DNA from 2 places in the Neptuniibacter sp. QD37_11 genome. Region 2 is predicted to be linked to the other one. Evidence: predicted binding sites of a transcription regulator. Region 2 holds the regulator's gene; the other holds the start of a gene.
What was found. The regulator LexA, encoded in region 2, represses DNA repair genes until DNA is damaged. The targets are predictions, from matches to a motif close to TACTGTNTANNTANACAGTA.

Region 1: a site for LexA is predicted at 3,258-3,277, ahead of uvrD (DNA helicase II). Genes of this name have one in related genera too.

Annotation. Positions count from the first base shown of each region.
Region 1 is NZ_CP180552.1:3,474,338-3,480,002, forward strand. Features, by position in the region: gene polA (DNA polymerase I) at 1-1,799, opposite strand, end outside; gene ACMXYT_RS16445 (DUF2782 domain-containing protein) at 1,893-2,171, shown strand; gene ACMXYT_RS16450 (homoserine kinase) at 2,218-3,177, shown strand; gene uvrD (DNA helicase II) at 3,292-5,505, shown strand.
Region 2 is NZ_CP180552.1:2,300,018-2,305,682, reverse strand. Features, by position in the region: gene topA (type I DNA topoisomerase) at 1-208, shown strand, start outside; gene ACMXYT_RS10605 (DUF6586 family protein) at 220-744, shown strand; gene ACMXYT_RS10600 (hypothetical protein) at 750-1,004, shown strand; gene ACMXYT_RS10595 (cell division inhibitor SulA) at 1,098-1,556, opposite strand; gene lexA (transcriptional repressor LexA) at 1,559-2,167, opposite strand; gene dinG (ATP-dependent DNA helicase DinG) at 2,312-4,432, shown strand; partial or broken gene ACMXYT_RS10580 (DEAD/DEAH box helicase) at 4,444-5,665, shown strand, end outside.

The DNA of each region.
Region 1 (5,665 bases), 1.2 Mb from region 2:
GGTGCACCTTTTGGTGTCTTCTTAATCACCGGGATACTAAGCTCTTCAAATAGAATCTGCTGCAGCTGCTTTGGTGACGCCAGATTAAACTCTTTCCCAGCAATATCGTAAGCTTCGCGCTCCAGTTCCACCATACGTGCAGCCAGTTCGATACTTTGTTCACCGAGCATTGATGCATCAACCAAAGCACCGTTACGCTCGATACGTGACAGTACTGGAATCAACGGTTTTTCGATCTCATTGAAAACTTTGCTTAGCGTTTCATCTTGGCTTAGCTGACTATCGATCGCTTGATGTAGACGCAGGGTGATATCCGCATCTTCCGCAGCATAAGGCGCTGCTTGTTCTAGTTCGATCTGGTTGAAGGTCAGCTGCTTTTTACCTTTGCCGGCGATCTCTTCGAACTTAACCGTTTTCACACCCAGATAACGATCAGCCAAGCTATCCATATCGTGGCGCGTTGCCGTGGAGTTCAGCACGTAGGATTCCAGCATAGTATCGAACGCCACACCTTTTAGATCGATATCGTAACGAGCCAACACGTTCATATCGTATTTAATATGCTGACCGATCTTTTTGTGATCTTCGCTTTCTAGCAGTGGTTTCAGCTTAGTCAAAAGAACATCACGGCTGATTTGCTCTGGCGCGCCCATGTAATCATGCGCAACAGGCACATAAGCAGCTTTGCCCGGCTCTACCGCAAAGGAAACACCCACCAGCTCAGCTTCCATATAGTTGAGACTGGTCGTTTCTGTATCGAAGGCAAAAAGTTCGGCTGTGGATAACTTTTCAATCCAGCCATCTAGATCGGATTCTGTAAGCACTGTTGTGTATTCAACATCTTTAGGTGCTTCTGGAGTAGATGGCTCCGATGGATCAGCAGCGATTGCAGCACCGCTCTCACCAGATTCCAGCTCACGCACCCAAGTCTTGAATTCAAATTCTTTGTATAACTCAATTAACTGATCTTTATTTGGCTCTGGCTTAACGATCTCTTCGACTTTTTCATGCAGCTCAACGTCGGTTTTAATCGTTGCCAGTAGGTAAGATAGATCCGCTTCTTCGCGGTTATCTTCTAGTTTCTTCGCCATAGTTTTCGAACCACGGAAACCAAGATCAGCAATTTTATCTAGGTTTTCGTATAGATCTTTAATACCGCCGATACCTTGAAGCAAAGCCAAAGCCGTTTTTTCACCCACGCCCGGAACGCCTGGGATGTTATCGACCTTATCGCCCATCAATGCCAAGTAATCGATGATCAGCTCTGGCGGAATACCAAACTTCTCTTTTACACCTTCAATATCCATGATGGTGTCAGTCATAGTGTTGATCAGCGTTACGTGTTGATCCACCAGCTGCGCCATATCCTTATCGCCTGTGGAGATCAGGGTATCGATCCCTTGAGCGCTGGCTTCACGCGCCATCGTACCGATGACATCATCCGCTTCTACACCCGGTTCTACGATAAGCGGCATACCCAAAGCTTTGACGATGTTGTGGATCGGCTCTACCTGACTACGTAAATCATCCGGCATCGGTGGACGCTGGGCTTTATAATCGCTGTAGATCTCATCACGGAATGTTTTACCTTTAGCATCAAAGATCACCGCAATAGGGCTTTCTGGATACTGTTTGATCAAGCTTTTCAGCATTGAAGTAACAACTCGGATCGCTCCTGTTGGGATTCCCGCAGAATTTCGCAGGTCAGCCTGTTGTGAAGCAAAAAAAGCACGGTATAAATAAGAGGAACCGTCGACTAAAATTAAAGGAGAGGAGTTGGCTTGCTGCTGTTCGCTCATCAGGAAATCCGGGTTGGTTATTCTTCAAAAACCCGATCATAGTCGATATGCTCATTTGCCAAAAGAAATCTTGCCATGAAAGAGGAAAGAATAATGAAAAAGCTACTATTAGCAGCACTACTTGCAGTGACACCTGTAGCTTATGCCGAAGTCCCACCGCTGGTTGATGAGAACGAACCACAGATCACAATCTTCCACGAAGAAGATAAAACCTATTACGAGTACCGCGTAAATGGTCAGCTTCAGGAAATTAAGGTCGTGCCTAAAAACGGTAAAGAATACTATCTGGTTCCAGCGCCAGGTGAAGGCTCATTTATTCGCCATGAAGAATCACAAATGCTGATCCCTAAATGGGTACTGTTCCGTTGGTAAATCCGCTGGAACAAACGAATTCAAATTTACGAAGTGAGTAAAGCGCTTGGCTGTATATACGCAACTTAATGACACTGACCTAACTGCATTCCTTAAAGATTATGATCTGGGAGAGTTAGTCAGTTACAAAGGTATTGATGGTGGTATCGAAAATACCAACTACTTTGTCACCCTGAAAAATGAAGGGATTGAGACGGAGTATGTACTCACTTTGTTTGAAGAGCTTAGCTACGAAGAGCTTCCCTACTTTGTCGAGCTATGCCAATGGCTATCACAGCGAGATATCGCTGTACCTTTTGCTATTCAGGATCGAAACGGAATCGGCCTAAAACAACTGAAAAAGAAACCTGCTGCGCTACAACCAAGGTTCTTTGGTGAGCATGTGGGTCAGCAAGAACTCACACCTGAGCACTGTGCTGCCATCGGTAAAGTCTTAGGCGAGTTCCACGTTGCAACAGAAAACTTCTATCTTGAACGCCAAGCACACCGAGGTGTGTTTTGGTGGCGTAGAGAGAGCGAACTCATTCGTAGTAAATTGCCTAAAAATGATCAGACTCTGCTACAGGAAGAAGTAGCGCGTTTTGATCAACTTCGCGAGCAGCCAGGTGATATCAAAGCCGGCACGATTCATGGTGATCTATTCCACGATAATGTCCTATTCCAAGGGACTGAGGTCAGTGCCGTTTTAGATCTTTATAACGCCGCAACCGCCTATCTGCTGTTTGATCTGGCGATCGTGGCTAATGATTGGTGTTGCCGTCCTGATGGCTCGATTGATAGCGAACGAGAGCAGGCATTGCTAAAAGCCTACGCAAAAGCGCGTCCTTTCACTCAGGATGAATACAAAGCTTGGCCAGTGCTGACGTGTACTGCCGCGATGCGATTCTGGCTATCTCGTTTAATCCCGTGGTTGGATGAAAACAGCGAACAGAAGCTGAAAGATCCTGAAGAGCTAAAACAGATCCTGATCTATCGCCGTAACAATCCAAGTCAGCTTCCCAAATAGCAGGCTTCTTATACTAAGGCTCCTAAGGAGTCTTAGTAAATCAACACTGCCCTCTTTTGCTAACACCCGCTATAATCAGCCACTGATTATTTATACAGTGAACAGAAAGCCGCTATGGACGTAACTCACATTATCGATTCTCTGAACGATGCCCAACGCAATGCTGTAACCGCTCCGGTACAAAACTTACTGGTTTTAGCCGGCGCAGGCTCTGGTAAAACCCGCGTATTGGTACACCGAATTGCTTGGTTGATTCAGACAGAAGGAATGTCGCCCTACTCTATTATGGCGGTTACGTTCACCAACAAAGCTGCAAAAGAGATGCGCGGCCGTATTGAGGAGCTGTTAGGCATCAATCCTCAAGGCATGTGGGTCGGTACCTTCCACGGTTTAGCCCACCGTATACTGCGTGCTCACTGGCAGGATGCTGGTTTACCTGAAAACTTCCAGATTATGGACAGCGATGATCAGCTGCGTCTGATTAAACGTTTAGCCAAAGAGATGAATCTGGATGATAAGCGCTGGCCGGCTCGCCAATTCCAGTGGTACATCAACGATAAGAAAGATAATGGCCTACGCGCTAAACATATCGAACCGCGTCATGATCTGAATGATCGCCAGATGCTGGCAGTATACGAAGCTTACGAGCAAGCCTGCGAACGTGGCGGCATGATCGACTTTGGCGAGCTTTTGCTACGTTCCCTAGAGCTGTTCCGTGATAAGAACCCAGCCCTACTAGAGCACTATCAAGAGCGTTTCCGCTACATTCTTGTGGACGAGTTCCAAGATACCAACACCATTCAGTATGGTTGGCTGCAACTACTTTGTGGCGGTCAGAAGAAATTGATGGCCGTAGGCGATGATGACCAGTCGATCTACGGCTGGCGTGGCGCGAAGATCGAAAATATCCAGAACCTACCGGTTCACTTCCCGGGTACAGAAACGATCAAGCTAGAACAAAACTACCGTTCTACAGAAACGATTCTGCGTGCAGCCAACGAAGTCATTCGCAACAACCAAGGTCGTTTAGGTAAAGAGCTGCATACTGATTCTGGTGAAGGCGAGCCGATCTCGCTCTATGCAGCCTTTAACGAGCAAGACGAAGCACGCTTTATCGTCGATCAAATCGGAAAATGGGTACAAGAGGGCAACCTCCGTAAAGAGTGCGCGATTCTGTACCGCTCTAACGCCCAGTCCCGAGTGCTTGAGGAAGCCTTGATTCGCAGTGGCGTGCCGTACCGTATTTACGGTGGCCAACGTTTCTATGAGCGCCTTGAGATCAAAAACGCGCTGTCCTATATGCGCCTGCTAAGCAACCGCGACGATGACACCTCGATGGAGCGTGTAATCAATGTACCAACACGCGGTATAGGCACACGTACCATCGAAATTATCCGTGAGCATGCTCGTAGCCAAGCGATCTCTATGTGGCGCGCATCCAACGAAATTGTGGAACTGAAAAAGCTACCAGCGCGTGCATCTAATGCCCTGCAAGCTTTCTTAGATCTGATCAATCAGATGGCACAAGATACCGAAGACACTCTGCTACACGAACAGACTGAGCACGTTATACAACACTCAGGCCTGATCGAGCACCACAAAAAAGAGAAAGGCGAAAAAGCTCAATCCCGTATAGAAAACTTGGAAGAACTGGTCACTGCAGCGAAGCAGTTTAACAGCCAATGGGATGAGTTTCTGGATGAGGAATTTAACTCCCCACTTGCGGCATTCTTAGACCAGGCAGCGCTGGATGCCGGTGATGCGCAAGCAGATGATTACCAAGACAGTGTGCAGCTAATGACCCTTCACTCTGCAAAAGGTCTGGAATTCCCTCAGGTGTTCCTAGCCGGTGTAGAAGAAGGCTTGTTTCCGCATAAGATGTCTGTGGAAGAGCCGGGCCGTTTAGAGGAAGAACGTCGCCTCTGCTATGTAGGTATCACCCGTGCGATGCAGAAGCTGTTTATCACTTACGCTGAATCCCGTCGTCTGCATGGACAAGATAACTACAACCGACCATCGCGCTTTATTGGTGAAATTCCAAACGACTTGATGGAAGAGGTTCGCCTTAACGCTAGCGTTAGCCGCCCCATGACCAGCCGCCATAACGATAACCAAGGCAGTAGCTTATTTGGTAGTAGCTCTCTTAGCAGCAGCGATGTACCAGAAACCAACCTTGCCCTGGGTCAACGTGTTATGCACAGCAAATTTGGTGATGGCACTGTACTTAACTTTGAAGGTTCGGGGCCTAAGGCCAGAGTACAGGTTAATTTCGATTACGAAGGTAGTAAGTGGCTGGTGGTTGGCTTTGCCAATCTAACGCCGTTATAAGCACCAATGATTTCCAAGCCTATTTCCTAGGCAAAGAAGGCCAATTCCCAAAAGTCACCTTATACTTAAACCGTTCAGATTTTTAAGGTGACGGAGGGGATATGTATAAACTCTGGAGTGTCTTCGCTGCCCTAATCATATCTTGCACCTTTGCTAAAGC
Region 2 (5,665 bases):
GTCTGAGATTGATCCGAAATATGAATTCCTGTTCAGTGCGCCTAAGAATGACTCAGATGGAAACTTGAGTGTCATTCGCTATAGCAGAAAGACTAAAGAGCAGTACGTTATGACCGAGGTCAATGGTAAAGCGACTGGTTGGCGTGCATTCTATCGCGATGGTAAATGGGTCGAAGAAGAGACCCGTAAAAAAGCGAAGAAGAAATAATCGGGGATTTCATGAGCGGTATATATCAGGCACGCACGAATCAGAAGTTGAGCTTTACACGACTTCATCTAGAACAGCTTAAAAAAGCGCAAGATGACACCAGTTGGAGCAAGCATGCATTGATAGAGTCTTATAACGAATCAGTGTTGTTCCACCTGACGTCAGCCTATGATGCTTTTTTACGCGAAATTGCTGAATGGTATAAAGTCGATACGGAAAGCTTTCAAGGCTATCGTGCGTTAGCTGCGGAAATGGCCCAGACCGGCGTCGAAAGCCCTGAGTTGACACAGTTAAACAACCTAGAATCCGATGATTCATCTTGGTTGCATAAAATGATGTCCGCTTATGAAGCCTGCTGGCATGGTTCAGATGCCAAACAAGCAGTGACTGAAACTAACAGTGTTTCTGAAATACATGTGCTGCAGATCAATCCTGATCATGCAGAGGATGGTGAAATCATTACTGAGTATCAAACTTGGTTTGATTCACTGTCGGAATTAGTTAATCGCCTCAGAGAAGGCATGCAAGAGTGGTAAATTAAGTGTCAGGACTAACACCCGAGACCGTGCTTGAAATAATAGAACTTGATGAAGGTGGCCTAGCAATCCGGAATATGGACAGCGATGAAGAGCCGATGATTAAAGTTAATTTTTCAGATGCACTTAAAGAACAGTTAAGTGATCAATATCTAGATGTCGCTCGCGTTATGTTAACCGCAGGCATCCAGATGATGGCGGAATCTGGGGTGGGTTTAGAACAAGAGCCTGAAGAAGAGATCCCTCCAACTATTCATTAAGCAATCTCTGATAATGAGCTTCTCTCAGATAAAGCTCATTATTGGGGTGATGATACTTTAACTAGGCGCCTTTACAAAAATGGAAGCTAATACTTAACTATGTTGACGGCGTCTAATTATAATTCCGTGACTTTGTCCTTTCTTAGCGGCACTTTCTAAGTCGTTAAATTCTTCATCATTTAAGTATCCAGGCCATGATATTACAGCGTGGCTAGTGCCTGTGCTTAGCGCCTGTTTAGCAAGCTCAAAGGTACTATGTTTGTTATCTGGGTTGAGCAGAATGACTTTAGTCAGATCAATGCCTGCCTCAATCAGAAGGTTTTTCGGTAATAACACAGGTGGAGCAATCCACACAAACCAGCGATCATCCTGACTTAGTTGTGCAAGCAATGGCATCAACATTGGGATGTTAGAAAAATTCTCATCTTGGACAACGATTTCAGTCATCGTACCTGCAAGCTGATTAGCTGGCTTTTGCTTAGTGAAAATTTTTTCATTTGCAGATGTGCTCTGCATGATTGCTGTTGTTTGGTTCGCGTGAAATGCCATCATGGTTAGTTACCTCTACGAATAACGCCGACGCTTAAACCTTCTATTGCCAGTGGTTGTTCGTTTAAATCCACTACAATCGGTTCAAACTCTTCATTTTCAGCAATTAGATAAACGATGTTACCTTCACGCTTGAAGCGTTTTACGGTAACTTCATCTTCTATTCGAGCGACTACAATCTGCCCATCCTTTGCTGTTTGGCATTGGTGTACTGCCAGTAGATCACCGTCCATGATGCCTACATCTTTCATACTGCTACCTTTCACCCTTAAGAGATAATCCGCCTTAGGGTGGAAGAAGTCAGAGGAGATTGTGCAGTGATCTTCAACATGCTCTTGAGCAAGTATTGGCGATCCTGCTGCTACCTGACCAACAATCGGTAGGCCGCTATTTTCCTCTTCCAATTCAGGTACTCTGATACCTCGTGAAGTACCCGGAATAATTTCTATAGCGCCTTTTTTTGCCAGCGCTTTCAAGTGTTCTTCAGCTGCATTAGCTGATTTAAACCCTAAATCGCGGGCAATATCTGCGCGAGTAGGTGGGTAGCCGGTATCGCCAATGTGACGCTTGATGCAATCCAGAACTTCCGTTTGTCGTTTAGTCAGCTTCATGATCTTGTCTGTTTGTTTATACAGTACGTGTATTTTTATACAGTATTTTGGGTTTGTAAAGCAACTTATGTTTTTTTATACAGTATTTTTGTTATTAAACTGTCATAACTGTTAGAATCGCGGCTAGATTTTCGATGGAATACGGTTTTGTTAGATAAGCAGCTCAAGCAAACAATACAGCAGGCCTACAGTACTTTTCTCAATAACAGAGGATTGAAGTCTCGCTATGGCCAGAAATTGATGATTGCTGAGGTTGCGAAAACTTTGGGCGCTATTACTGCCAATTCTGAAGGCGAAAGGACCGGTGGTCAGCATATCTGCGTCACGGAGGCTGGTACTGGTACGGGTAAGACGATGGCCTATCTTTTGGCTTCTGTTCCTATAGCCCAGCAACGAAAAAAGAAAGTTGTTGTTTCTACAGCAACAGTTGCCCTTCAAGAACAGCTTATTCTTAAAGACCTTCCACAGCTGATTAGCGATGCCGGAATCAATCTTACTTATGGTTTAGCTAAAGGCCGAGGACGATATTTTTGTATTTCCAATGCAGAGAAAATATTGGAGCAACAGAATGAATTAGGCCAAATTGCATTGTATGAAGATGAAGTAGCTCAAAAACTTCAGACCTCAGATATTGATGAGGTTAAATCTCTACTTAGTCACTATGCCTCGGGTGAGTGGGATGGCGATAGGGATGCTTTAAAGAATACAGTGCCTGATGCTGTTTGGCGGTTGTCTACTAGCGATCATATGCAGTGTACAAATCGTCGCTGCAGTAACTTTTCAATCTGTCCATTCTTTAAGGCTAGACAAGAGTTGGATAAATGGGATCTGATAGTTGCCAACCATGATCTTGTTTTAGCTGATCTCTCTCTTGGAGGCGGCGCTATTCTGTCGCCGCCGGAAGATACCATCTATGTCTTTGATGAAGGCCATCACCTAGGCACTAAAACTACGGGGCATTTTTCTTATAGCTTACGTGTTAAATCCAGTATCCGTTGGATGAGCAAAGCAACACGCAGCCTCAATAAATTATTGAATGACGCGTCTGATCACATAGTACTTCGAAATTATATCGAGAAGTTAGCTAACCCTTTTGCAGATATGGAAAATTCCTTGAAGGAAGTCCAACTTCTATTAAATCAAATACTTGAAGATAAACTCCAAGGCCCAAGTGATCGCTATCGTTTTGCGCAAGGTATGATTCCTGAACCGTTACAGTTGTCCTTTCACAATTTTGCTCAGGCTGCAGAGAGAGTCGTTTTAAAATTTGAGCAGATTGTTGATCTTCTGAAAGAAGGAATGGATGGTGAGTTAGCCGATCTGCCCCTAGCTATCTGTGAAACTTGGTATCCGCAGATGGGTGTGCTTTTATCCCGTATGCAATCGATGTATTGGTTAGCTAATTCTTACGCTGTATCTGATTCGACATCAGGACTCCCGACGGCCCGCTGGATCGTTAAAGTAGATGGTAATGATGGCATTGATATTGAGTGTTGCAGTAGCCCAGTGTCAGCGGCGGAAACCTTACAAGAGCACCTTTGGAAAAACTGCTACGGTGCTGTTATTACTTCGGCTACGCTAACCGCACTAGGGCGGTTTGATCGACTATATGCTGATCTTGGCATACCAACGGATAGTCCTTGTAATATATTTATGAGTCCATTTGATTTTCAAAATGCGGCCGAATTGCATGTCCCTGCAATGAAAACCGATCCAGGAAACCCTGATGACCATAATGAAGAAATTTCGGCAATGTTATTGCCAATTTTAGAACAGGGAAGTGCATCCTTGGTGTTATTTAGCTCATGGCGTCAGATGCGGTATGTTCTTGAGCGTATGCCTGCTAGTATATCAGCAGATATTCTTGTGCAAGGCGAACTTGCCAAGCATGAAATTTTGCGACAACACAGAGAGCGTATCGATGCTAATAAACCAAGTGTTATTTTTGGTTTGGCTTCTTTTGCTGAAGGCGTAGATTTACCTGGTGATTACCTAACACATGTAATTATTACGAAGTTGCCATTTGGTGTACCGGATGACCCGGTTGAGGCAACCTACGGTGAATGGTTAGAATCGCAAGGGCGTAACCCGTTTCAAGAATGGGTTATCCCGATGGCATCAATGCGCCTCACCCAGGCTACAGGGCGTTTACTACGAACTGAGAGCGATAGCGGCAAAATAACATTGCTTGATCGACGGTTTATTACCCGTCGTTATGGAAAGCAGCTTTTAGCCGCTTTACCGCCTTATCGGCGAAATTTTTCTTAGGAATTGTTGAATTGAGTACAGAAAATAAATCAGTTGAGCAGACTGAAAGCGCTAACAAAAAAAGAAATTCTTCTGCACGTAAGCCTCAACGACGTCGTCGTTACAACAACCGCTCTAAAGCTGCGTCTTGGAACCCAGAACAATTCGTCGTGCCTGAGGTAGAAGGTAAAAAGCGTTTTTTAGATTTTAATCTGCCGGATGACGTCCTTCATGCGGTTTATGACCTTAAATTTGAATACTGCACAGGGATCCAAGCTGAAACTATTCCTGCTGCACTTGCTGGCAAAGATATCATTGGTAAAGCACAGACTGGTACCGGTAAAACTGCAGCTTTCCTTCTGGGTATTGTTACGGATTTGATTGACTACCCGTTAGACGAGAAACCTCGTTTAGCAGAACCTCGTGCTTTGGTCGTTGCACCTACGCGCGAGCTTGCACTGCAAATTGCTGAAGACGCAAAAGGCCTAGCGAAGTACACAGGTTTACATATTGTTAGCCTTGTGGGCGGTATGGATTATGAAAAGCAGCGCCAAAACCTTAAACGAAAGCCAGTTGATATCTTAGTCGCAACGCCAGGTCGATTGATCGACTTCATCAATCGTAAGGATGTCGATCTATGGAATGTTGAGGTGCTTGTTCTTGATGAAGCCGACCGCATGCTGAGCATGGGCTTTATCCCAGATGTAAGAACTATTGTCCGTAACACACCGCGTAAAGGTAGTGATCGACAGACACTACTTTACAGTGCAACGTTTACGGATGAAGTACTTAACCTTGCAGAGCAGTGGACTTTGGATGCGGTTAAAATCGAGATCGCACCAGAAATTAAAACGACGGACAATGTTAGTCAGACCGTTTATTTAGTCTCTGGCGAGCAAAAGTACCGTTTGCTTCGTAATTATATGGATAAGGATCACGCGGAGAAGGTTATCGTTTTTGGTAACCGCCGTGATGAGACGCGTAAGCTAGCAGACCGTCTATGTAAAGATGGAATTAAAGCTGCGCTTATGTCTGGTGAAATTCCACAGCAAAAACGCGTAAAAACGTTAGAAGATTTCCGCAGCGGTAAAATTCAGGTGCTAGTTGCGACCGATGTCGCAGGTCGTGGTATCCACATTGATGGTGTTACTCACGTATTTAACTATCAGCTGCCAGAAGACCCTGATGACTATGTTCACCGCATAGGTCGTACAGGTCGCGCCGGTGCCACAGGTGCATCAATCTGTTTCGCTT